Regions from separate parts of the Streptomyces sp. NBC_00654 genome, predicted to be linked through region 1. Evidence: riboswitches for the same ligand, from Rfam matches in the RefSeq annotation. Region 1 holds a riboswitch; each other region holds the start of a gene.

The links. Region 1 has a riboswitch for cobalamin ahead of OHA98_RS28230 (cobalamin biosynthesis protein). Riboswitches for the same ligand answer to the same signal wherever they lie in the genome.
Region 2: linked by a shared signal. The riboswitch ahead of OHA98_RS33755 (ABC transporter substrate-binding protein) and the one ahead of OHA98_RS28230 (cobalamin biosynthesis protein) in region 1 are both predicted to bind cobalamin.
Region 3: linked by a shared signal. The riboswitch ahead of OHA98_RS07720 (ribonucleoside-diphosphate reductase subunit alpha) and the one ahead of OHA98_RS28230 (cobalamin biosynthesis protein) in region 1 are both predicted to bind cobalamin.
Region 4: linked by a shared signal. The riboswitch ahead of metE (5-methyltetrahydropteroyltriglutamate--homocysteine S-methyltransferase) and the one ahead of OHA98_RS28230 (cobalamin biosynthesis protein) in region 1 are both predicted to bind cobalamin.

What each region holds. Positions count from the first base shown of each region.
Region 1 is NZ_JAPEOB010000002.1:1,790,989-1,796,505, reverse strand. Features, by position in the region: gene OHA98_RS28240 (putative cobaltochelatase) at 1-344, opposite strand, end outside; gene OHA98_RS28235 (cobyric acid synthase) at 341-2,032, opposite strand; gene OHA98_RS28230 (cobalamin biosynthesis protein) at 2,029-2,973, opposite strand; cobalamin riboswitch at 3,099-3,228, opposite strand; gene OHA98_RS28225 (hypothetical protein) at 3,377-3,607, opposite strand; gene OHA98_RS28220 (inorganic phosphate transporter) at 3,620-4,879, opposite strand; gene OHA98_RS28215 (class II aldolase/adducin family protein) at 5,168-5,517, shown strand, end outside.
Region 2 is NZ_JAPEOB010000003.1:302,348-307,864, reverse strand. Features, by position in the region: gene OHA98_RS33780 (nicotinate phosphoribosyltransferase) at 1-399, opposite strand, end outside; gene clpS (ATP-dependent Clp protease adapter ClpS) at 489-797, shown strand; gene OHA98_RS33770 (DUF2017 domain-containing protein) at 910-1,494, shown strand; gene OHA98_RS33765 (amino acid permease) at 1,879-3,309, shown strand; gene OHA98_RS33760 (M67 family metallopeptidase) at 3,417-3,839, shown strand; cobalamin riboswitch at 3,873-4,038, shown strand; gene OHA98_RS33755 (ABC transporter substrate-binding protein) at 4,076-5,119, shown strand; gene OHA98_RS33750 (iron ABC transporter permease) at 5,116-5,517, shown strand, end outside.
Region 3 is NZ_JAPEOB010000001.1:1,758,210-1,763,726, forward strand. Features, by position in the region: gene OHA98_RS07720 (ribonucleoside-diphosphate reductase subunit alpha) at 1-1,267, opposite strand, end outside; cobalamin riboswitch at 1,413-1,542, opposite strand; gene OHA98_RS07725 (hypothetical protein) at 1,773-2,438, opposite strand; gene mctP (monocarboxylate uptake permease MctP) at 2,545-4,179, opposite strand; gene OHA98_RS07735 (DUF3311 domain-containing protein) at 4,176-4,430, opposite strand; gene OHA98_RS07740 (GntR family transcriptional regulator) at 4,735-5,499, opposite strand.
Region 4 is NZ_JAPEOB010000002.1:968,723-974,239, reverse strand. Features, by position in the region: gene OHA98_RS24555 (DUF6351 family protein) at 1-1,920, shown strand, start outside; cobalamin riboswitch at 2,111-2,257, shown strand; gene metE (5-methyltetrahydropteroyltriglutamate--homocysteine S-methyltransferase) at 2,439-4,763, shown strand; gene OHA98_RS24545 (helix-turn-helix transcriptional regulator) at 4,975-5,517, shown strand, end outside.

The DNA.
Region 1 (5,517 bases):
GAGAGCGCCCGTTCGATGTCCAGCGCGCCGACGAGCCGGTCCTCGGACGCGCCGACCGGCAGCTCCACGGTCCGCGCGGCCCGCGACACGCCCGTCCCGTCCCCGTGGGGCCCGTCGGGACACGCCGGATCGGGCGCCCCCGGGTCGCACGAGAAGCGGCACCCGGGCACCACGGAGACCTCCGGCATGAGCGCGGCGAGCGCCCGCACGGCGGTGGACTTGGCGGTTCCCTTCTCGCCCCGTACGAGCACCCCGCCGACAGCCGGACTGACGGCGTTCAGCAGCAGTCCGAGCCGAAGATCGTCCTGCCCGACGATCGCGGTGAAGGGATACGGCGTACTCACAGGGCCTCCTTGTTGACATCCGACACTTCAAGGGCCGCTCCGGGCCCGTCCGGCGCTCCGGGCCCGTCGGGCCCGCGCACCGCGTTCCGGGCCGTACCGGGCCCGTCCGGCGCTCCCGCGTCCCGTGCGCCCGCGGACGCGCCCCCGCCCACTCCGGGCGCCCCCGCCCGCGGTGCCGCCACCCCCGGTGCCCCCGGGGCGATGAACGGCAGTCCCGCGGGCGCGCCGCCCTCGATCAGCCGCCACAGCGCGTCCGTGTCCGCGTGTTCCTCCACCAGATCCCCGAGCCGGTCCAGCTGCTCCTCCCGCAGCACCCCGAAACTCGTGTCCGGCGCGGCGACGAACCGCCGGCCCGCCGCCCGTGCGACCTCCGCGAGGAACCGCCGCCGGAACGCGTCGCTCTCCAGCGACCCGTGCCAGTGCGTCCCCCACACGGCACCCACCCGGCAGCCGTCCAGGAACGGCTCACCGCCGCGCACATCGGCGACCCCGTGGTGGATCTCGTATCCCTCCACCGGCTCGCCGAGCGCCGTACCGGCCGGCCGGGCGAGCGTCTTGGCCCGCTCGAACCGGATGCGTACCGGCAGCAGTCCCAGCCCGTCGACCACCCCGGCCCGCGACTCCACCGCGTCCTCGATCCGCTCCCCGAGCACCTGGAACCCGCCGCAGATGCCGAGCACCGGCCGTCCCTCGGCCGCCCGCCGCACCAGCGCGTCGGCGAGACCCCGCTCGCGCAGCCACGCCAGTGCCCGCACGGTGCCGCGCGTGCCGGGCACGATCACCAGGTCCGCGTCGGCCAGCTCCTCCGCCCGGTCCACGAACCGCACCACCACGCCCGGCTCGGCGGCCAGCGCGTCCACATCGGTGAAGTTCGACATCAGCGGTACGGCACACACCGCCACCCGCAGCACGTCCTCGCCGTGCGGCGGCGCGACGACCGACTCCCGTACGGCTCCGCGCATCGAGACGCGCAGGCCGTCCTCCTCGTCGATGCCCAGCCCGTGCGCGAACGGCAGCACCCCGTAGGTCCGCCGCCCCGTCAGCCCGTACAGCATGTCCAGGCCCGGCTCCAGCAGCGAGACATCGCCGCGGAACTTGTTGACGAGATAGCCGGCGACCAGTGACTGGTCCTCGGCGCTCAGCAGCGCCGTCGTACCGAAGAACGAGGCGAAGACGCCGCCGCGGTCGATGTCGCCGACGACCAGCACGGGGAACCGCGCGGCGCGGGCTATGCCCATGTTCACGATGTCGGTGCGCCGCAGATTGATCTCGGCAGGACTGCCCGCCCCCTCGCAGATCACGGCGTCATACGTGCCCCGAAGCTGCTCCAGGCAGTCCACGACCGTCCCGAGGAGGGCTTCCTGCCGTCCCCCGTGGTAGCCGCGGGCGCTCATCTCACCGACCGGCTTCCCCATCAGGACGACCTGGCTGGAGCGGTCGCCGCCGGGCTTGAGCAGCACCGGGTTCATCAGCGCGGACGGCTCGACCCGGGCGGCCTGGGCCTGCATCGCCTGGGCGCGCCCGATCTCCGCGCCCTCGCGGGTGACGAACGAGTTGAGCGACATGTTCTGCGCCTTGAACGGCGCGACCTTCACGCCCCGGCGCACGAGCCACCGGCAGATCCCTGCCGTGACGACGCTCTTGCCCGCGTCCGAGGTGGTCCCGGCGACCAGGAGTCCGCCGCTCATTTCGCTCTCCGTCCCGCGAGCAGCCGGCCCGCCACGCATACGCCCAGGGCCAGCGCGCCCACCCGGCGCGACAGCCGTACCGCCCGTTCGATGTCGGCGCTCTCCACGGCCCGGCCGGCCGCCCCGTTGAGCACGGGCCGGTGCTCGACCCGCCCGGCGTACGCCAGGGTCCCGCCGAGCCGTACGCCGAGCGCCCCCGCGAACGCGGCCTCCACCGGCCCCGCGTTGGGGCTCGGATGGCTGCCCGCGTCGGCCCGCCAGGCCCGTACGGCCGCACGGGGCCGTCCTCCGGCCACCACGGCCAGCGCGGCCGTCAGCCGGGCTCCCGGCCCGCCCGCCAGGTCGTCCAGGCGGGCCGAGGCCCAGCCGTAACGCCGGTAGCGGGGCGACCTGTGGCCGACCATGGCGTCCAGCGTGTTGACGGCCCGGAAGCCGACGAGCCCGGGGACCCCGCCCAGAGCGCCCCAGACGAGGGCGCCGACGACGGCGTCCGAGGTGTTCTCGGCGACGGACTCGACCACGGCGCGGGCGATCTGCTGCCCGTCCAGCGAGTGGGGGTCGCGGCCGCACAGATGGGGCAGCCGTTCCCGGGCCACGTCGAGGTCCCCGGCGGCGAGCGCACCGGAGACGGCGCGCGCCTCACGGCCCAGCGACGTACCGCCGATCACGGACCAGGTGGTGGCGGCGGTCAGCGCGACGGCCAGGGCGGGGCGGTCCCGTACGGCGCGGGCGGCCAGCGCGGCGGCCCCCACGGCGCCGCCGGCGCAGACGAGGGTGTGCAGGGCGCCCCACCCGCGGTGGTCGCGCCAGAGCAGGCGTTCGGCCCTTGCCGCGGCCCGGCCGAACCCGGCCACGGGATGTCCCCGGCGGGGGTCACCGAGCAGGGAGTCGGCGATCAGGCCGGCCGTGGCGCCGTACGCGAAGATGCGGTCGGCACGCATGGCTCAGCCGGCCGGGGTACGGGAGATTCCCGCAAGGGGTGACACAGGTTCCGGCGCACGGCAGCCAGGCATGGCGTATGTCCTCACTCAGGGTCCGCGCCCTGGTTCGACGTGACCGGCGACGAGAGTCTCCTGGCTTCCGGATCCGCAGTTCCCCCGGCCTTCCAGTCCGCGTGGGCGGACCGTGACTTCCGATGGGGGACTGCTCCCCGGTGACAGTGGCGGGACCGCGCCGGATTCGCACCGGCTTCCTCTGCTGTCGCCGTAAACGGCTCCGGCAGTCCACCACGCTGTGAGAACGCCCGTCAACTTGCCGTTGACCTGCGGAGCCGCAGTGTGCGCAGACGCACACCGGGCCGGACACACAGTGTGTGTCCGGCCCGGTGGAGGTGCGGTGTTCCGGTCAGGCGACGATCAGATAGATCCCGTACGTGACCGCCGCCGCGCACAGCGCGAAGCAGAGGTACGCGCCGGCGCGGGCCGGGGTGAACGAGCCGCCGGAGGCGCCGTTCCGCGCCGTCGACGCCTGCTTGGAGAGGCCGACGATGCCGAGGGTGAAGAGGCCGACCAGCGCCACGGTGACCACGAGGCTGACGCCGAAGACGGAGGCGAGAGCTGCCCAGTCGATGTTCATACGGATCTGTCCTTACACCGTGGCGGGCCGCGCCGGATCGGCGGGCGTACCGGCCGGAGCCGGGATGGTGGACGTGAGGTCGGGACCCGTGGTGCCGACGGGCGGCGGGGTGACGGCGGCGATGGCCGTGGTGACGACGCCCGCGGGCTCGTCCTCCGGGCCGCCGCCGGTGACGTTGGTGTGGTCGACCGGCTTGCGGCGCGACAGCAGCCAGATGGCGCCGGAGCCCGCGACGAGCAGGACGGCGACGACGCCGACGCCCCAGCCGCCCTGCTTGGTCAGGAACTCCGCGCCCGCGCCGACCAGGCCCGCGGCCGGCAGGGTCAGTCCCCAGGCGACGAACATCCGGGTGGCCGTGGACCAGCGGACCACGCCCCCCTGACGGCCGAGGCCCGCGCCCATCACGGCGCCGGAGCAGGACTGGGTGGTGGAGAGCGAGAAGCCGAGGTGGGAGGAGGCCAGGATGACGGTGGCCGCACTGGTCTGGGCGGCGAAGCCCTGCGGCGGCTTGAGGTCGGTCAGGCCGCTGCCCATGGTGCGGATGATGCGCCAGCCGCCGAGGTACGTGCCCAGGGCGATGGCGACACCGGCGGAGACGATGACCCAGACCGGCGGGTTGGAGCCGGGGGCGAGGACGCCGCCGGTGACCAGGGCCAGGGTGATGATGCCCATCGTCTTCTGCGCGTCGTTGGTGCCGTGGGCGAGCGAGACGAGACCGGCCGAGGCGATCTGCCCGGCCCGGTAGCCCTTGGCGGTCGACTTCAGCTGTCCCTCATCGGTGACCTTGCGCCCGATGCGGTACGTCAGCTTCGTGGCCAGCAGCGCGGCGAGACCGGCGACGACCGGCGCGGCGATGGCGGGCAGCAGCACCTTGGTGACGACGGTGCCGCCATTGATCGAGGACCAGCCCGCCGACATGACCGCGGCGCCGATGAGGCCGCCGAACAGGGCGTGCGAGGAACTGGAGGGCAGGCCGACCAGCCAGGTCAGCAGATTCCACAGGATGGCGCCGACGAGCGCCGCGAAGATGACCTCGGTTCTGAGGCCGTCCTCGTTGACGATCCCGCCGGAGATCGTCTTGGCGACCTCCACCGACAGGAACGCGCCGATCAGGTTGAGAACGGCGGACATCGCCACCGCTGTCTTGGGCTTCAGGGCGCCGGTCGAGATGGTGGTGGCCATCGCGTTGGCGGTGTCGTGGAAACCGTTCGTGAAATCGAACACGAGAGCTGTCACGATCACGATCGCGAGCAGCAGCGTGATGTGTTCCATTTACCCAGGCAATCGTTCGACGTCAGTGGCTCGTGGACCGTAGGCAACCTGGGTGAACGGAAGATGAACTGGGCGGGGCGCTGTGGTGACCCGAAGCGGATGGAATCCCCTCCGCTTGTCTGCGTACGAGGTGGGGCGATGCACCTGGGGCGGTGCGAGGACTGCTCTTTGCCGGGCCTTGGCGAACATTTGGGGACGCGTTTTTTCACCCGGAAGAGATTCCGGTCACCCGGCGTCCGGTGTCACCCCCGCCGCCCCGGCGCAGCCCTTAGGGTGCCCCGCATGAGCGTGAGCGATCAGCCTCGGGAAGAAGCGATCGAACGGGCCTGGCGGGGCGTGGTCGACACCGCTCGCCGGTCCGCGGCCGACGGGCTGGTCGTCGGGACCTCGGGCAATGTCTCGGCACGTGTCGGCGGGACCGTCCTGGTCACCCCCAGCGGGGTGCCCTACGACCGGCTCGGCCCGAAGGACGTGGTCGGCGTCGACCTCGAAGGGCGCCGGGTCCTCGGCGATCTCGCCCCGACCAGCGAACTCCCCCTCCACCTGGCGGTCTACCGCAACAGCGACGCGGCAGCCGTCGTGCACACCCACGCGGTGCACGCCACCGCCGTTTCCACCCTGGTCGAGGAGGTCCCGCT
Region 2 (5,517 bases), on a different contig from region 1:
CTCCAGCAGCACGCACTCGGCGAAGGAGCCCTCCACCCGCAGGATCGGCGAGCCGGGGAAGTACACCTCGCCCTCCGGGTAGCCCCAGATGTCGCCGCTGAAGCGGTAACCGGCCAGCCATTCGAGCGTGGGCTCGTCGACGACGCGCTGCTGGCGCAGGAAGCCGATCATCTCGTCGTCGAAGTGGAAGTTCTCCACGGCGTCGAGCACCCGCCCGGTGCCCGCCACGACGCCGTAGCGCCGCCCTTCCGGCAGCCGCCGGGTGAAGGCCTCGAAAACCGAGCGCCGGTCCGCGGTGCCGGCCTTCAGGGCTGCCTGCACCATGGTCAGCTCGTACTGGTCGGTGAAGAGTGCGGTCGACGGCACACCGACCCGTCGCCCAAGGTCCGCTGAGTTCATGGCTGGGATGCTACCCCCTATTTCGTCAAAGTGACGAGATGTGGGGTCCGTTTGTGCGATGACCCCTTCCGGGTGGCAGCATGGGGTAGGTGAGCGTTGCTACCCCCGTAGAGATCGAACGTCCGGAGTCGGCCGAAGAGACCTTCGCGGTCCCCGAGCCGGACGTTCCCTGGGTGACGCTGGTGCACAACGACCCGGTCAACCTCATGAGCTATGTGACCTATGTCTTCCAGGCCTACTTCGGCTACTCCAAGGACAAGGCCCACAAGCTCATGCTCGATGTGCACCAGAAGGGCCGTGCCGTCGTCTCCAGCGGAAGCCGCGAGGAGATGGAGCGCGATGTCCAGGCCATGCACGGCTACGGCCTCTGGGCCACCCTGACCCAGGACCGCACCTAGGACCGCGGCCGGCCCGCGCGCCGGCGGACGGGGCCGCGCACCGGCCCCGCCCCACGCGCCCGTCATCCGCTTCTCCCGCCCCTGCCCCGCACGACCCACCATCGGAGAATCCATGGCCGGCCATTTCGAGGCCACCCCCGACGGCGGCGCGGCCGTCGCGCTCGACGAGGTCGAGATCTCCATCCTGCGCTCCCTGGCCGTCCAGCTGCTGGAACTGATCGGTCCGGGCGATCAGCCCGCCGAGGGCGAGGACCCGCTCGCCGCGCTCTTCGCCGAGGGTCCGAGCGAACCGCCCGCCGACCCCGCCCTGGCCCGGCTGTTCCCCGAGGCGTACGGGAACGAGGACAAGGAGCTGCGCGAGGCGTCCGCCGAGTTCCGCCGCTTCACCGAGAACGATCTGCGCACCCGCAAGCGCGAGGACGCCCTCGCCCTCGTACGCACCCTGGACGGGCTCTCACCCGTGGGGGAGGGCGGAGCCGTGCTCACGCTCACCGCCGCCGAGTGCCGCAACTGGCTCGGCGCCCTGAACGACCTGCGGCTCACCATCGGCACCCGGCTGGAGGTGTCCGACGAGGACGAGGGGCAGGAGGGTTCGCTCTACCGCCTCTCCGACAGCGACCCGCGCAAGCCGATGGTGATGGCCTATCTCTGGCTGGGGGCGCTCCAGGAGACGCTCATCGAGACGCTGATGCCGTAATCCGGAGGCGAAGGGCTGTCCCGCGAAGCTGTTCCGCGGGGCAGCCCTTCGGCGCGTCCTCGGGTGCCTCCTTGGGCGCGTCCTGCGGTGCGTTCGCTCAGTGGACGCTCAAATCGGAATAACGATCGCGTCACCCGAACAGCCGTCTTTGCAGCGGCTGGAAACTCTTGTCCGCTTTTTCCTGTGGTGTGCGCCACACAATGTCCCGTGGGTCGCCCGGGGGCCCGTGATAAATCTTCACGACCGCCCGGGGACGCCATCCCTGTTCCCGGGGGCGCTACAAGTCGGCCGAACGCCGACGGCACTCCATCCATATCCGGGGGGATCAGGAACTGATCCGTCGCCTGTGAAGGCGCGGATCGGCGTGGAGAAAGGCGCACCACCATGACATCGGCACAGGTCGACAAGGGGCACGCCGGCGATGAGGCCGAGGGTGCAGGAAACAGCGGCGAAGGATACCGGCGCGGCCTGGGTGCCCGCCAGATCCAGATGATCGCCATTGGTGGAGCCATCGGCACCGGGCTTTTCCTCGGTGCGGGCAAAGCCATCGACCGGGCCGGTCCCAGCCTCATCCTGGCCTACGCGATCGCGGGCCTGGTCATCTTCTTCATCATGCGGGCGCTGGGCGAACTTCTCATGTACCGCCCGGTCTCCGGCTCCTTCGCGGAGTACGCGCGGGAATTCCTCGGCCCGTTCTTCGGATTCGTGACCGGCTGGACGTACTGGCTCTTCTGGGTCGTCACCGGAATCACCGAAGTCACCGCCGCCGCCACCTATATGACGTACTGGTGGAACATTCCGCAGTGGCTGTCGGCACTCGTCTTCACGGTCATTCTGTACGGCGCCAACCTCATCTCCGTGAAGCTCTTCGGTGAGCTGGAGTTCTGGTTCTCGATGGTCAAGGTCACCGCGATCATCGGCATGATCCTCGTCTGCGCCGGAGTCCTCACGATCGGCTTCTCCGACGCCGCCGACACCGCGACCGTCGCCAATCTCTGGAACGACGGCGGATTCTTCCCCTCGGGCATCACCGGCACGCTGATGACCCTCCAGATCGTGATGTTCGCCTTCCTCGCCGTCGAACTCGTCGGCGTCACCGCGGGCGAGTCCAAGGACCCCACGACCGTCCTGCCCAAGGCCATCAACACCGTGCCGTGGCGCATCGCCGTCTTCTACGTCGGCGCGCTGATCATGATCCTCTCGGTGGTGCCGTGGAGCACGTTCAAGCCGGGTGTCTCGCCGTTCGTGAAGACCTTCGAGGAGATGGGTCTCAGCGTGGGGGCCGCGATCGTCAACTTCGTCGTCCTGACCGCGGCGCTCTCCTCCTGCAACTCCGGGATGTACTCCACCGGCCGCATGCTGCGCGACCTGGCGCTCAACGGGCAGGGCCCGAGGGCCTTCACCAGGCTGACGAGGAACGGCCTGCCGTTCGCCGGCACCACGTTCTCGGCCGCGCTGATGCTCGTCGGCGTCTGGATCAACTACCAGTGGCCGGGCGAGGCGTTCAACTACGTCGTCTCCTTCGCGACCATCTCCGGCATGTGGGCCTGGGTCATGATCCTGCTCAGCCAGCTCCGCTTCCGCGCGCTGGCCGACCGGGGGGTGCTCCCGCAGTCCGCCTTCAGGGCCCCCGGAGCCCCGTACACCAGCGTCTTCGCGCTCGGCTTCATCGGCATGGTCATCGTGATGATGGCCATCGACAAGGACGCCCGGGTCTCGCTGTACTGCGCACCGGTCTGGGCCCTGATCCTCGGTGTCTCGTATCTGGTGCTCAAGGCCCGCAACCCCGGGAACACGGCGTTCATCAAGCGCTGACACCCACGGCCACCCACGCCGGAGCGTCCGGCATGCGGGCCCGTCCGTACCACTCCTCGGTACGGGCGGGCCCGCCGCCCGTACGGGCCGGTCCTATCCTGGGCGCCATGCTGACCATCACCCAGGACCTCCACGACCGGATCGTCGCCCACTCCCGCGAGGACCACCCCGACGAGGCGTGCGGAGTCGTCGCGGGACCGGCCGGAACGGGACGGGCCGAACGCTTCATCCCCATGCTCAACGCCGCCCGCTCGCCCACGTTCTACGAGTTCGACTCGGCCGACCTCCTCAAGCTCTACCGCGACATGGACGACCGCGACGAGGAGCCCGTGATCATCTACCACTCGCACACGGCGACCGAGGCCTACCCCTCCCGCACCGACGTCACGTACGCCAACGAACCCGGCGCCCACTACGTCCTCGTCTCCACCGCGGACACCGACGACGCGGGCCCCTTCCAGTTCCGCTCGTACCGCATCGTGGACGGCGAGATCACCGAGGAGGACGTCAAGATCGTCGACGCCTGCTGAAGGACGCCCGGGGGACGCCCACTGAGGGTCGCCTCACCTGCGTCGCGACCAGGTCTGGCACACTGCACCCAGACCCAACGAGGCGGCAGGAACCAGGAAGCCGGTGCAAGTCCGGCACGGTCCCGCCACTGTGACCGAACCCCGTCCACCAGGACCGGGGCTCGGCAGTCAGGAACTGGCCTGCCGCCTTCTCGCACCGACCAGGGGACGCGGAAATCCCCCGGAGAGGCCCCGCCATGTCCCGGCGCACCCCCGCGCTCATAGCCGCCGCCGTGCTGCTCCCGCTCGCCCTCACCGCCTGCTCCGCCGCGGACGCCGACAACGGCTCCGCGGGCTCGGCCAAGGCCGGCGGACCGTCCGCCGAGGGCTTCCCGTACACCGTCACGAACTGCGGTGTCACCACGACGTACAAGGCGCCGCCGAAGCGCGCCGTCACCATGAACCAGCACGTCACCGAAGTGATGCTGGAACTGGGGCTGGCCACGTCCATGGTCGGCACCGCCTACCTCGACGACCAGGTCCTGCCGGAGTACGAGGACCAGTACGAGTCCATCCCGGTCCTGGCCGAGGAGTACCCCTCGTACGAGAAGCTCCTCGCCGCCGACCCCGACTTCGTCTACGGCGGCTACTCCACCGCGTTCACCGCGGGCGACGGCCGCAGCCGCGAGGCGCTGAAGAAGTCCGGCATCGACACCCGGCTCAACACCGAGTACTGCGCCAAGAACCCGACCGCGATGGACGCCCTCTACCAGGAGGTCCGCGAGGTCGGCCGCACCTTCGGCGTCGCCCCGCGCGCCGACGCGTGGATCGAGGAGGCGAAGGCCACCAACGCCGCCACGGCCGAGCGGCTCAAGTCCGCCCGCCCGGTCTCCGTCTTCGTCTACGACAGCGGCGACAAGACCGCGTTCACCGCGGGCGGCAAGGGCATCGGCAACGAGCTGATCACCCGGGCCGGCGGCCGCAACGTCTTCGCCGATCTCGACAAGCCCTTCGGCGACGCCTCGTGGGAGAACGTCGTCGCCCGCAAGCCCGACGTCATCGTCATCTACGACTACGGCTCCACCACCGTCGCCCAGAAGAAGAAGCGCCTCCTGGAGGACCCGGCACTCGCCGACGTCCCCGCGATCAGGAACAAGCGCTTCGCCGTCCTCCCGCTCTCCGACGCGGTGCTCGGCGTGCGCGCCCCCGCGGCGGTCGGCAAGCTCGCCGCCCAGCTGCACCCGGAGATACCGGGGGACTCACCCACGGAGGAAGCGACGGACGCGGCCACCGCGCCGTGAGCTGCCGCACCCCCGCCGCGCCACGACGGCTGCGCTACACCCTGGTCCTCGGCGCCCTCGCCGTCGTCCTCGGGGCCGCCGTCCTCGCCGCGCTCGCCCTCGGCTCCGTCCGCATCCCGCCCGGCCAGGTCCTGGACATCCTGACCGGGCGGGCCGGACCGAGCCCGTTCCGCACGATCGTCCTCGACGTCCGGCTGCCCCGGGTCCTGCTCGGCATCGTCGTCGGCGCCGGACTCGCCGTGATCGGCACCGTCCTCCAGGCGCTCGTACGCAATCCGCTCGCCGACCCGTTCCTCCTCGGCGTCTCCTCCGGGGCCTCCACCGGAGCGGTCCTCGTGATCGTCCTCGGCGTCGGCGCGGGCCTCGCCACCACCGTCACCATTCCGGCCGCCGCCTTC
Region 3 (5,517 bases), on a different contig from region 1:
CGTCCTTGAACGTCATCCAGCCCTGACCGGTCTGCGCGAGCGTACGCATCATCCGGCCGTACAGGTCCCGCGCGGGCATCGACTTGCGGGCCAGCCCCCTGGCCTCCGCCGCGCGGTACGCGGCGTCGAACTCGTCGCCCCACAGGTCGACCAGCTCGGGCACGTCGGCGGGCGAGAACAGCGACCACTGCCCGTCCGCGTCCACCCGGCGCATGAACTCGTCCGGGATCCAGTGCGCCAGGTTGAGGTTGTGCGTACGCCGCTGGTCCTCACCCGTGTTGTCGCGCAGCTCCAGGAACTCCTCGATGTCCGCGTGCCAGGTCTCCAGGTAGACGGCGGCGGCGCCCTTGCGGCGGCCACCCTGGTTGACCGCGGCGACCGAGGCGTCGAGCGTCTTCAGGAACGGCACGATGCCGTTGGAGTGCCCGTTGGTGCCCCGGATCAGCGAACCGCGGGCGCGGATACGGGAGTACGAGAGGCCGATGCCGCCCGCGTGCTTGGAGAGCCGCGCCACCTGGTGGTAGCGGTCGTAGATCGAGTCCAGCTCGTCCTTGGGCGAGTCCAGCAGATAGCAGGAGGACATCTGCGGGTGCCGGGTGCCGGAGTTGAAGAGGGTGGGGGAGGAGGGCAGGTAGTCCAGCCGGCTCATCAGCCCGTACAGCGCGGCGACCTCGTCCAGCGCGTGCACGCTCTCGTCCTCGGCCAGACCGGCCGCGACCCGCAGCATGAAGTGCTGCGGCGTCTCGATGACCTGGCGGGTGTGCGGGTGGCGCAGCAGATAGCGGCTGTGCAGCGTCCGCAGCCCGAAGTAACCGAAGCGGTCGTCCGCGCCGTCGGCCAGCGACCGCTCGACCAGCGCGTCGAGCGCGGCGGCGTGCAGCGCCACGAAGGCGGCCGTACGGTCGGCGATCAGGCCCTCGCGGTGCCCCACGGCGACCGAGGCGGAGAACGACACCGCGCCCTGGCCCGCCGCCTCGTCGGCGATGGACCGGGTCAGCAGCCGGGCGGCGAGCCGGGAGTAGGCGGGGTCCTCGGAGATCAGCCCCGCGGCCGCCTCGGTGGCCAGCGAACGCAGCTCCGCCTCGTCCGACCGGGCGTTGCGGCCGCGCAGCGCGGCGGCGGCGACCCGTCCGGGATCGGTGTCGGGCAGATCGACGGTGAGGTCCGTCAGGGTCCGCAGCAGTGCGGTTCCCGGTGCGTCGGTCGTGGGCTCCGTCGGTTCGGCTGCGGCGGCGGCTGAAACCGGATCGGCTGGCGCGATGGTCACGGGGATTTCCCTCGCTCGGCTGGGGGCCGGCGGGGAACGGGGGCAGCCGGGCAGCACGGTGCCCGGGGCGGGGCAGCACTGCGTACGGCGTCCACCGGCCCATCCGCGAGGCCCGGACGTCTTGGCGTCCGGTTCGGTCGAGCCGGACGCGCTGTCGACAGGTCGTCGGACTTCGGGTGTGCAAAAGCACACTGAATACACCGTTGCGGGACAGTTCCGGATTCGCACCGGATTCCCCTGCGGCGACAGCGAGCACGAGCATACATGTGGGGGCCGCCCGATGAGGCAGCCCCCACATGTTGTGTCGCGGGCCGTGGTGGGCCCTGTCGGAGTGTCAGCCGGTGGGCGAGCGGCGGCAGGCCGGGGAGCGGCTCCAGGCCCCGTTCCCGGCCCGCTTCAGGCCCGCTTCAGGCCCGCTTCCGGGCCCGTTCCCGGCTCCCTCTCCGGGCCCCCTCCCCGGCTGCTCCGGCCTCGTACGGCGTGATCTCCCCGGCCGCGGAATCCCTCAGCCGCTCGCTCCCACGTCGTTGTTCGGGGCCCCGTCGCCGACCGGTGGCAGGTCGCCGCGTTCGACGGGACCCGCGCCGGGTGCCCGGCCCGCCGGGGGCAGGATCTCGTCGAGTTCACGGTCATCCGCGCGGTGCGCGGCCTCGGCGGCCGTGCGCAGGGTGTCGCGGTCGACCTCGCCGCGGGCTCCGCCGACCCGGACGACGACCTCGCCCTCCGCGCGGGCGTACTCATGGCTGTCCGGCGTCGAGCGGTACCAGTTCGCGCCGTCCCGCTCGCAGGCCGCCGGTGTGCCCGGGCCCCCGCCGGGCCGCGGGCCCGTCGCGCAGTTCGACGCCGTGAGTGTGCCGCGCTCCACGGAGAGCTGGATGCGCTTGCCGCCGGCCGCCACGTAGAAGCTCCCGAAGCCGTCGTCGCCGAGGACGCCGACGGACTGCCGGGCCAGGGTGTACCCGGGGACCTCGGTCACATAGACGTGGCCGGTGGTGGTCTGGATGGCCGCGGCCCTGGCCTCCAGCGCGGCCCGGCCGGGCCCCGGGGCGGAGGGGGCCGCGCCCCCGGGGCTGTCCGCATCGGGTCCGGGGGCCGGCTCCGTGCCGCAGGCCGCGAGTGTCAGCACCAGCAGCACGGGCCACAGCCCGGGGAGCGGGGAGCGAGGGTTCATGCCCGCATCCTCGCGTACGGTGACCGCCGTGCACAGCCGGAGAACGGCGCGGGCCGCCGCGCCTCCCGGGGAGACACGACGGCCCGCGCACCGCCGTTCCGGCCGGTCAGCGAATGCCCGGCGCGACCGCCGCGGCCGGCGGCAGCTCCGCCTCGACGCCGGGGTCGCCCACATCGGCCGTGTAGTCGGCCGGCGAGGTCTCGTCGATGCCCGCCGGGGCCTTCAGCGCGTTCAGGACGAGGGTCAGGACGATCACGACCACCACGTTCAGCACGAAGGCCGTCAGCCCGATGTAGCCGATCTCGCCGATTCCCGGAATCTCCTTCGAGGAGCCGCCGAAGTGCTTCTGGGTGGGGCTCGCCACGCCGTACGCGGCGAGCGTTCCGTACGCCATGCCGGCCGCCCAGCCCGCGAGCAGCGCCCAGCGGTGGAACCAGCGGGTGAACAGCCCGCCGACCAGGGCCGGCATCGTCTGGAGGATCCAGATGCCGCCGAGCAGCTGGAAGTTGATCGCGACCGTCTTGTCCATGGTGAGGACGAAGACCAGGGCCCCGACCTTGACCAGGAGCGAGACCACCTTGGAGACCTTGGTCTCCTGGGCGGGGGTCGCGTCGGGTTTCAGGAAGTCCTTGTAGATGTTGCGGGTGAAAAGGTTCGCCGCGGCGATGGACATGATCGCGGCGGGCACCAGGGCACCGATGCCGATGGCGGCGAACGCCACTCCGGCGAACCAGTCGGGGAACATGTTCTCGAACAGCTGGGGGATGGCCAGCTGCCCGTTGTCCACCTTCACTCCGGCGGCGATCGCCATGAAGCCGAGCAGCGCCAGCATGCCCAGCATCAGGGAGTACAGCGGCAGGATCGTGGTGTTGCGCCGGATCACCTCGCGGCTGCGGCTGGAGAGCGTCGCCGTGATCGAGTGCGGGTACATGAAGAGCGCGAGCGCGGATCCCAACGCCAGTGTCGCGTAACCCCATTGACCCATGTCGCCGGGAACCAGCGAGCCGCGCGGCTGACCGGTCGCCGGATTCTTCTGGGAGAACGCCTCGCCCGCCTTGGCGAAGATGTCGTCGAAGCCGCCCAGCTTGATCGGTATGTAGATGATCGCCACCGCGATCACCAGATAGATCAGGCCGTCCTTCACGAATGCGATCAGCGCGGGCGCCCGCAGCCCGGACGAGTAGGTGTACGCGGCGAGCACGGCGAACGCGATGAGCAGCGGCAGGTCCCTGACGAACCAGTGCGTGGTCTCTCCGCCGCCGACGCCCATGACGTCCAGCACCGCCTGGATTCCGACGAGTTGGAGCGCGATGTAGGGCATCGTGGCGAGGATGCCGGTGACGGCGACCGCCAGCGAGAGCCCCTTGGAGCCGAAGCGTCCGCGGACGAAGTCCGAGGTGGTGACGTAGCCGTGCTTGTGCGAGACCGACCACAGCCGCGGCAGGAAGGTGAAGATCAGCGGGTAGACGAGGATCGTGTACGGGACGGCGAAGAAGCCCGCCGCGCCCGCCGCGTAGATCGCCGCCGGGACGGCGACGAAGGTGTACGCGGTGTAGAGGTCGCCGCCCAGCAGGAACCAGGTGACCCAGGTGCCGAACGACCGTCCGCCCAGGCCCCATTCGTCCAGACTGGCTTCGTTCTCGGCCTTGCGCCAGCGGGCCGCCATGAAGCCGATGACCGTGACGGCCACGAAGAAGAAGATGAAGACGCCGAGCGCGACGCCGTTCACACCGTCCTTCATGCGGAGGCACCTCCCTTGCGGGCGCGCCGGTCACGCTGCCACAGCTTGTACGCGACCATCGTCAGCGCGGTCGAGAGCAGCACCCAGAGCATCTGGTACCAGTAGAAGAACGGGATGCCGATGAACGTCGGATCGACCTTCGCGTACGAACCCACCCAGAGCATCGCCACGAACGGGGCGGCGAGACAGAGCGCGATCACCACTCTCGTGGGGGTGACCGTCGGTGGTTTCGCCTCGGTATCTGCTGGCATGTGGTGACTCCGTCCCCTCGCTGATCACCGGCTGCGGTCCGCGTGTGCGTCCGGCAACGGTGATGTATCGGAGAGAGTCACGGACACGGGAGTCATCCGGTTCACCCGTACGGGCAAGTCCGCGCGCACATACGCGTGCCCGTACGGGCACGCGTATGTGCGCGTGCGTACGCGGGCCCGTGCGCGCACACGCGTTTGGAACGCGTGTACGTGCGCGGGCCTGGGAACGGACAGGTGCGGCGGCCGGGAAGGTCGTCCCCGGCCGCCGCACCTGTGCCGTCCCTGCCGCCGGGGCGGCAGGGCCTCAGTCCGTGGGCCGCTTCAGCCTGGCGACGAACTTGTAGCGGTCGCCGCGGTAGACCGAGCGCACCCACTCCACCGGCTCGCCCTGCCCGTCGATCGAGTGGCGGGACAGCATCAGCATCGGAAGACCCACATCCGTACCGAGCAGCCCCGCCTCGCGCGGGGTGGCCAGCGAGGTCTCGATGGTCTCCTCGGCCTCGGCCAGCCTCACGTCGTACACCTCGGCGAGCGCGGTGTAGAGAGAGGTGTACTTCACCAGAGAACGGCGAAGCGCCGGGAAGCGTTTGGCCGAAAGGTGTGTGGTCTCGATCGCCATGGGCTCGCCGCTGGCCAGTCGCAGACGCTCGATCCGCAGCACCCGGCCGCCCGCCGTGATGTCCAGCAGACCGGCGAGCGTGTCGTCGGCGGTGACATAGCCGATGTCCAGCAGCTGAGACGTCGGCTCCAGTCCCTGGGCACGCATGTCCTCGGTGTACGAGGTCAGTTGGAGCGCCTGGGAGACCTTCGGCTTGGCGACGAAGGTTCCCTTGCCCTGGATGCGCTCCAGCCGGCCCTCGACGACCAGCTCCTGGAGCGCCTGGCGCACGGTGGTGCGCGAGGTGTCGAACTCGGCTGCCAGGGTGCGTTCGGGCGGCACGGGTGTGCCCGGTGGCAGGGTGTCGGTCATGTCGAGGAGATGCCGCTTGAGCCGGTAGTACTTCGGTACGCGCGCCGTGCGCGTACCTGCACCGGTCTCGTTCCCCGAACTGCCCCCGTCGGCGCCCATGGCCCGCCTTCCCGACTG
Region 4 (5,517 bases), 820 kb from region 1:
GTGACATCGAGCTTCCGGCCGTCCGGCGAGAACGCGCTGATGGGCGTGGTGAAGGAGCTGTCCAAGGGCGAGAACAGGCTCACGGCCACGGCTCAGGGCGCGGACAGCGGAGAGGTGACCCTGAAGAACCACCCCATCACGGGGCCGGTGTTCTCCGGGCCGCACGAGAAGCCGTTCATCTGTGACACGGCCGAGTTCAAGACGGTCACCGGCGGCACCCTCGGGCAGCCCACCGACGAGAACTGCTCGGCCGAGACCCGCGTCGACTACATGTACCGCACCACGGCCGGCACGTTCGTCGCCCTGCCCGACGTGAACGACCGTCCCGCCGACCTGGCGACCGCCACGACGAGCGCGGGCAAGAAGGTGCCGTACATCGTCCGCGTCGAGACCGGCACCATCAACCGCGGCATCTACGAGACGGCCGTACTGCACGACCCGCTGTCCCCCGCCCCCGACCCGCTGGAGCGCGGGCCGGGCTGGAACGGGCGCCTCGTGTACGGATTCGGCGGGGGCTGCAACGGCGGCTGGTACGTCCAGGGCCGCAAGACCGTCGGCATCATGAACGACACGTATCTGAGCAAGGGCTACGGCGTCGCCTCGTCCTCGCTGAACGTCTTCGGCAACAACTGCAACGACCTGCTGGCCGCCGAGACCATGAGCATGGTCAAGGAACGCTTCGTGGAGACGTACGGCGAACCGGCCTTCACCATGGGGAACGGCTGCTCCGGCGGCTCGTACCAGACCCACCAGATCGCCGACAACTACCCGGGCCTGCTGGACGGCATCCTCTCCGGCTGCAGCTTCCCCGACGTCGGCTTCGGGACGATCCAGACGCTCAGCGACGCCCAGCTCCTGAACCACTACTTCACCAATGTCGCGCCCGACGCGTTCACCAAGGAGCAGCAGAAGGCGGTCTCCGGGTTCGGCACGTGGGAGAGCATCGGCAGCCTGGCACGGGCCGCCGGCCGTATCGACCCCACGGTGTACTGCCCTGCCCAGCTGCCCAAGGAGCAGCGCTACAACCCCGCCACCAACCCGGACGGTGCCCGCTGCGACGTGTACAGCCACGCCGTGAACGTCTACGGCGAGGTACCGGAGACCGGGAAGGCGCGCAGGCCGCTCGACAACACCGGTATCCAGTACGGACTTCAGGCCCTGAACAACGGGACCATCGACATGGACCGGTTCATCGACCTGAACCGGCGCATCGGCGGCCTCGACGACGACGCCAAGCCCGCCGCGGAGCGCACCGTCGCCGATCTCAAGGCGGTTCGGCTCGCCTACCGCACCGGTCGCATGCTGAACGGCGGTGCCGGTCTCGCCGACATCCCGATCATCGACTACCGCGACTACACGGACGACGCCGCGACCGGCGACATGCACATGCGCTTCCATTCCTTCTCCACCCGGGCGCGCCTGGACAAGGCCAACGGCACCCACGCCAACCAGGTCATGCTCACCCGCTCCAGCGGGCACGGGTTCACCCTCGCCGGGATGGTGGCCGACATGGACCAGTGGCTCACCGCCATCAAGGGGGACCCCGGCAACGACGCCCCCATCGAGAAGATCGTCCGCAATCGGCCGCAGGGACTCACCGACGCCTGCTGGACCCGTGGCATCGGGGCGAAGAAGATCTCGGAACCCCAGGTGGAGGGCATCGGCAACACCGAGTGCAACACCCTCTACCCGGTGTGGACCTCGCCGCGGATGGTCGCCGGAGCCGATGTGGCCAATGACATCGTCAAGTGCCGCAAGCGTCCCGTGGTCAGCACCGACTACCAGGTGCCGGTGACCGAAGCCCAGCTCAAGGAGCTGACGGGGATCTTCCCGTACGGTGTCTGCGACTGGTCCGTTCCCGGGGCGGGTCAGCAGGCCCCCATGGGTACCTGGCTCTCCTTCGACGCGGTGACCGGATAGCGACAGGCGAGCCCCGAAGGCTGTTCCGACAGGCCCCGGTGTCCGTTCGCTCCACCGCGCCCGTCATTTCGCCCGCACACCCCCGCCCGTGACGCGTCCCGGTATCCGGGCGGGGGTGTGCGGGCGCCGCCCGTCGCTTAGGGTGGCGGACGCAGCTGGTTCGCCCCCGTCCGCCAGGCGGGACGCGTCGTAAGAGGGAACCCGGTGGGAATCCGGGACTGCCCCGCAGCGGTGAGTGGGAACGAACGCCGTCATACGCACTGGATCCGGCCGGATCCGGGAAGCGACGGCCAGTAGGAATCTGCCCCGGCGGATGTGCCCGCGAGTCCGAAGACCTGCCCGTTGCCCGTACGCGACCGATCGCGTGCGGAGATCCCGGTGACCTCGTGGGCGGGTCGGCGTACATATCGGGCGGCACGTGCGGGAGAACTCCGCGACGTGGTCCGCCCGGTCGGTCGTCCCTTCGCGTCCGCGTCCCGTCCCCGGGATCCAGGACACATCTCGCGAAGGAGAGTTCTGTGACAGCGAAGCCCGCAGCCGCGGCAGCACGGGCCACCGTGTACGGCTACCCCCGCCAGGGACAGAACCGTGAACTGAAGAAGGCCGTCGAGGGCTACTGGAAGGGCCGCGTGAGCGCGGACGCCCTCCGGGAGACCGCGGTGGATCTCCGCCGGTCGAACTGGCAGCAGCTGGCCGACGCAGGCATCCATGAAGTGCCGTCCGGCGATTTCTCGTACTACGACCATGTGCTGGACACCAGCGTCATGGTCGGAGCGGTCCCCGAACGGCACCGCGCGGTCGCCGAGGAAGACGCGCTGGACGGCTATTTCGCGATGGCCCGCGGCACCCAGGACATCGCACCGCTGGAAATGACCAAGTGGTTCGACACCAACTACCACTACCTGGTCCCCGAGCTGGGCCCGGACACGGTGTTCACGGCGCACTCCGCCAAGCAGGTCGCCGAGCTGAAGGAAGCCCTCGCGCTCGGCCACACCGCCCGCCCGGTCCTTGTCGGCCCCGTCACCTACCTGCTGCTCGCCAAACCCGCGCCGGGCGTGTCCGGGGACTTCGAGCCCCTGACCCTGCTGGACCGGCTGCTGCCGGTGTACGCCGAGGTGCTCGCGGATCTGCGGGCGGCCGGCGCCGAGTGGGTCCAGGTCGACGAACCCGCTCTCGTCCAGGACCGCACCCCTGCCGAACTGAACGCCGCCACCCGCGCCTACCGCGAACTCGGTGCCGCCACCGACCGGCCGAAGCTGCTGGTCGCCTCGTACTTCGGGCGGCTCGGTGAGGCCCTGGGCGTGCTGGCCAAGGCGCCGGTGGAAGGGCTGGCCCTCGACTTCACCGAATCGGGCGGCGCCAACCTCGAAGACCTCGCGGCGGCCGGCGGACTGCCCGGCAAGCGCCTGGTCGCGGGCGTCGTCGACGGACGCAACATCTGGATCAACGACTACGAGAAGTCCCTCGCGACCCTCGGCACCCTCCTCGGCCTCGCCGGCCGGGTGGACGTCTCCGCCTCCTGCTCACTCCTGCACGTACCGCTGGACGCCACCGCCGAGCGCGACATCGACCCGCAGATCGCCCGCTGGCTCGCCTTCGCCCGGCAGAAGACGCGGGAGGTCGCCGTCCTGACGCGTGGGCTCGCCCAGGGCACCGACACCATCGCCACCGCACTCGCGGCGAACCGCGCCGACCTCGCCTCCCGCGCCGGATCGGCACTGACCAGCGACCCCGCGGTGCGGGCCCGCACCGCCGCCGTCACCGCCGCGGACGGACGGCGCTCGCAGCCCTACGCGGAACGGACAGCCGCCCAGCGCGCGCACCTCGGGCTCCCGCCGCTGCCGACGACGACCATCGGTTCGTTCCCCCAGACCGATGAGCTGCGCACCGCTCGCGCCGACCTGCGGGCCGGACGGATCGACACCGCCGGGTACGAGGAACGGATCAGGGACGAGATCCGGGAAGTCCTCTCCTTCCAGGAGAAGGCGGGGCTCGACGTCCTGGTGCACGGCGAGCCCGAACGCAACGACATGGTGCAGTACTTCGCCGAGCGGCTCACCGGCTACCTCGCCACCCAGCACGGCTGGGTCCAGTCGTACGGCACCCGCTACGTCCGGCCGCCGGTGCTCGCGGGCGACATCTCCAGGCCGGAGCCGATGACGGTCCGCTGGACGGCGTACGCCCAGTCGCTGACCGCCCGTCCCGTCAAGGGCATGCTCACCGGCCCGGTCACCATGCTCGCCTGGTCCTTCGTCCGCGACGACCAGCCGCTCGGCGAGACCGCCCGGCAGGTCGCCCTCGCCCTGCGCGACGAGGTCGGCGACCTGGAAGCCGCGGGCACCTCGGTGATCCAGGTCGACGAGCCCGCCCTGCGCGAGACACTGCCGCTGCGCGCCGCCGACCGCGGCGCCTATCTGGCCTGGGCCACCGAGGCGTTCCGCCTCACCACGAGCGGCGTACGTCCGGACACCCAGATCCACACCCACATGTGCTACGCCGAGTTCGGAGACATCGTCGAGGCCATCGACGACCTCGACGCCGATGTCATCAGCCTGGAAGCGGCCCGCTCCCACATGCAGGTCGCCCGCGAACTGGCCGCGCACGGCTACCCCCGTGAAGCCGGACCAGGCGTCTACGACATCCACTCCCCGCGCGTCCCGAGCAGGGAGGAGGCCGCGGCCCTCCTCCGTACAGGACTTGAGGCCATCCCGGCCGGCCGGCTGTGGGTCAACCCCGACTGCGGCCTGAAGACCCGCGGCTGGCCCGAGACCCGCGCCTCCCTGGAGAACCTCGTCGCCGCCGCCCGCGTGGTCCGCGCGGAGCTGGCCACCGGGAACGGCTGATCCCGCGGGGCCGGGGCGGACACCCCTCGTGTCCGCCCCGGCCCTGCCGCGCTCGCGCTCATCAACTCCCACCCGTGCGGCGCCCGAACGGCGGTACGCTGCCGGGGTGCGGCGGCGTGTCCGGACAACTCCCCGCCTCCGCATGATCACTGAACCGATGGATATGGCCGCGGTCGGCATCAGCACACCTTCACCTCACGATGGAGCGACCATGCTGCGGGTGTACTTCACGTCCGAGGATCTGGCGCGGGTCCGCGTGGCCCCGGGCCCGGACTTCCTCTGGGAGATCAGCAACAGCGTGCAGACCCTGCAACGACGCGACGGGGAAAGGGTGTTCGGCGCCTGGCGCCGCTGGGCCCGGCCGCGCCTCTCGGGCAGTCGCCGGCTGCTGTCCAGTCTGCTGCCGCCGCGCGGCTACTCACCGGACTTCCTCACCCCCACCTCCGGCGACCGCACCACCATGCAGGCAGCGGTCGACACCCTGATGAGCACGCCGCGCACGCGCCTGCGCACCGAGCTGACACAGCTGTCCTCGCCCACCCGGTTCCCGGGCTGGACGAGCTCCTTGGCCAGGGGGGACCGGGAAGCCCTCCGCCGGCTCGGTGACGCTCTGCACGCCTACCGGCTGGAGGCACTCGAACCGCACTGGCAACGCGTGCGCGCCCATGTCGACGCCGACCGTGCCCTCCGCCTGCACAGCCTGCTGGACGGCGGCACCGAGGGGCTGCTCACCGGCCTCGGCCCGCACTTCCGC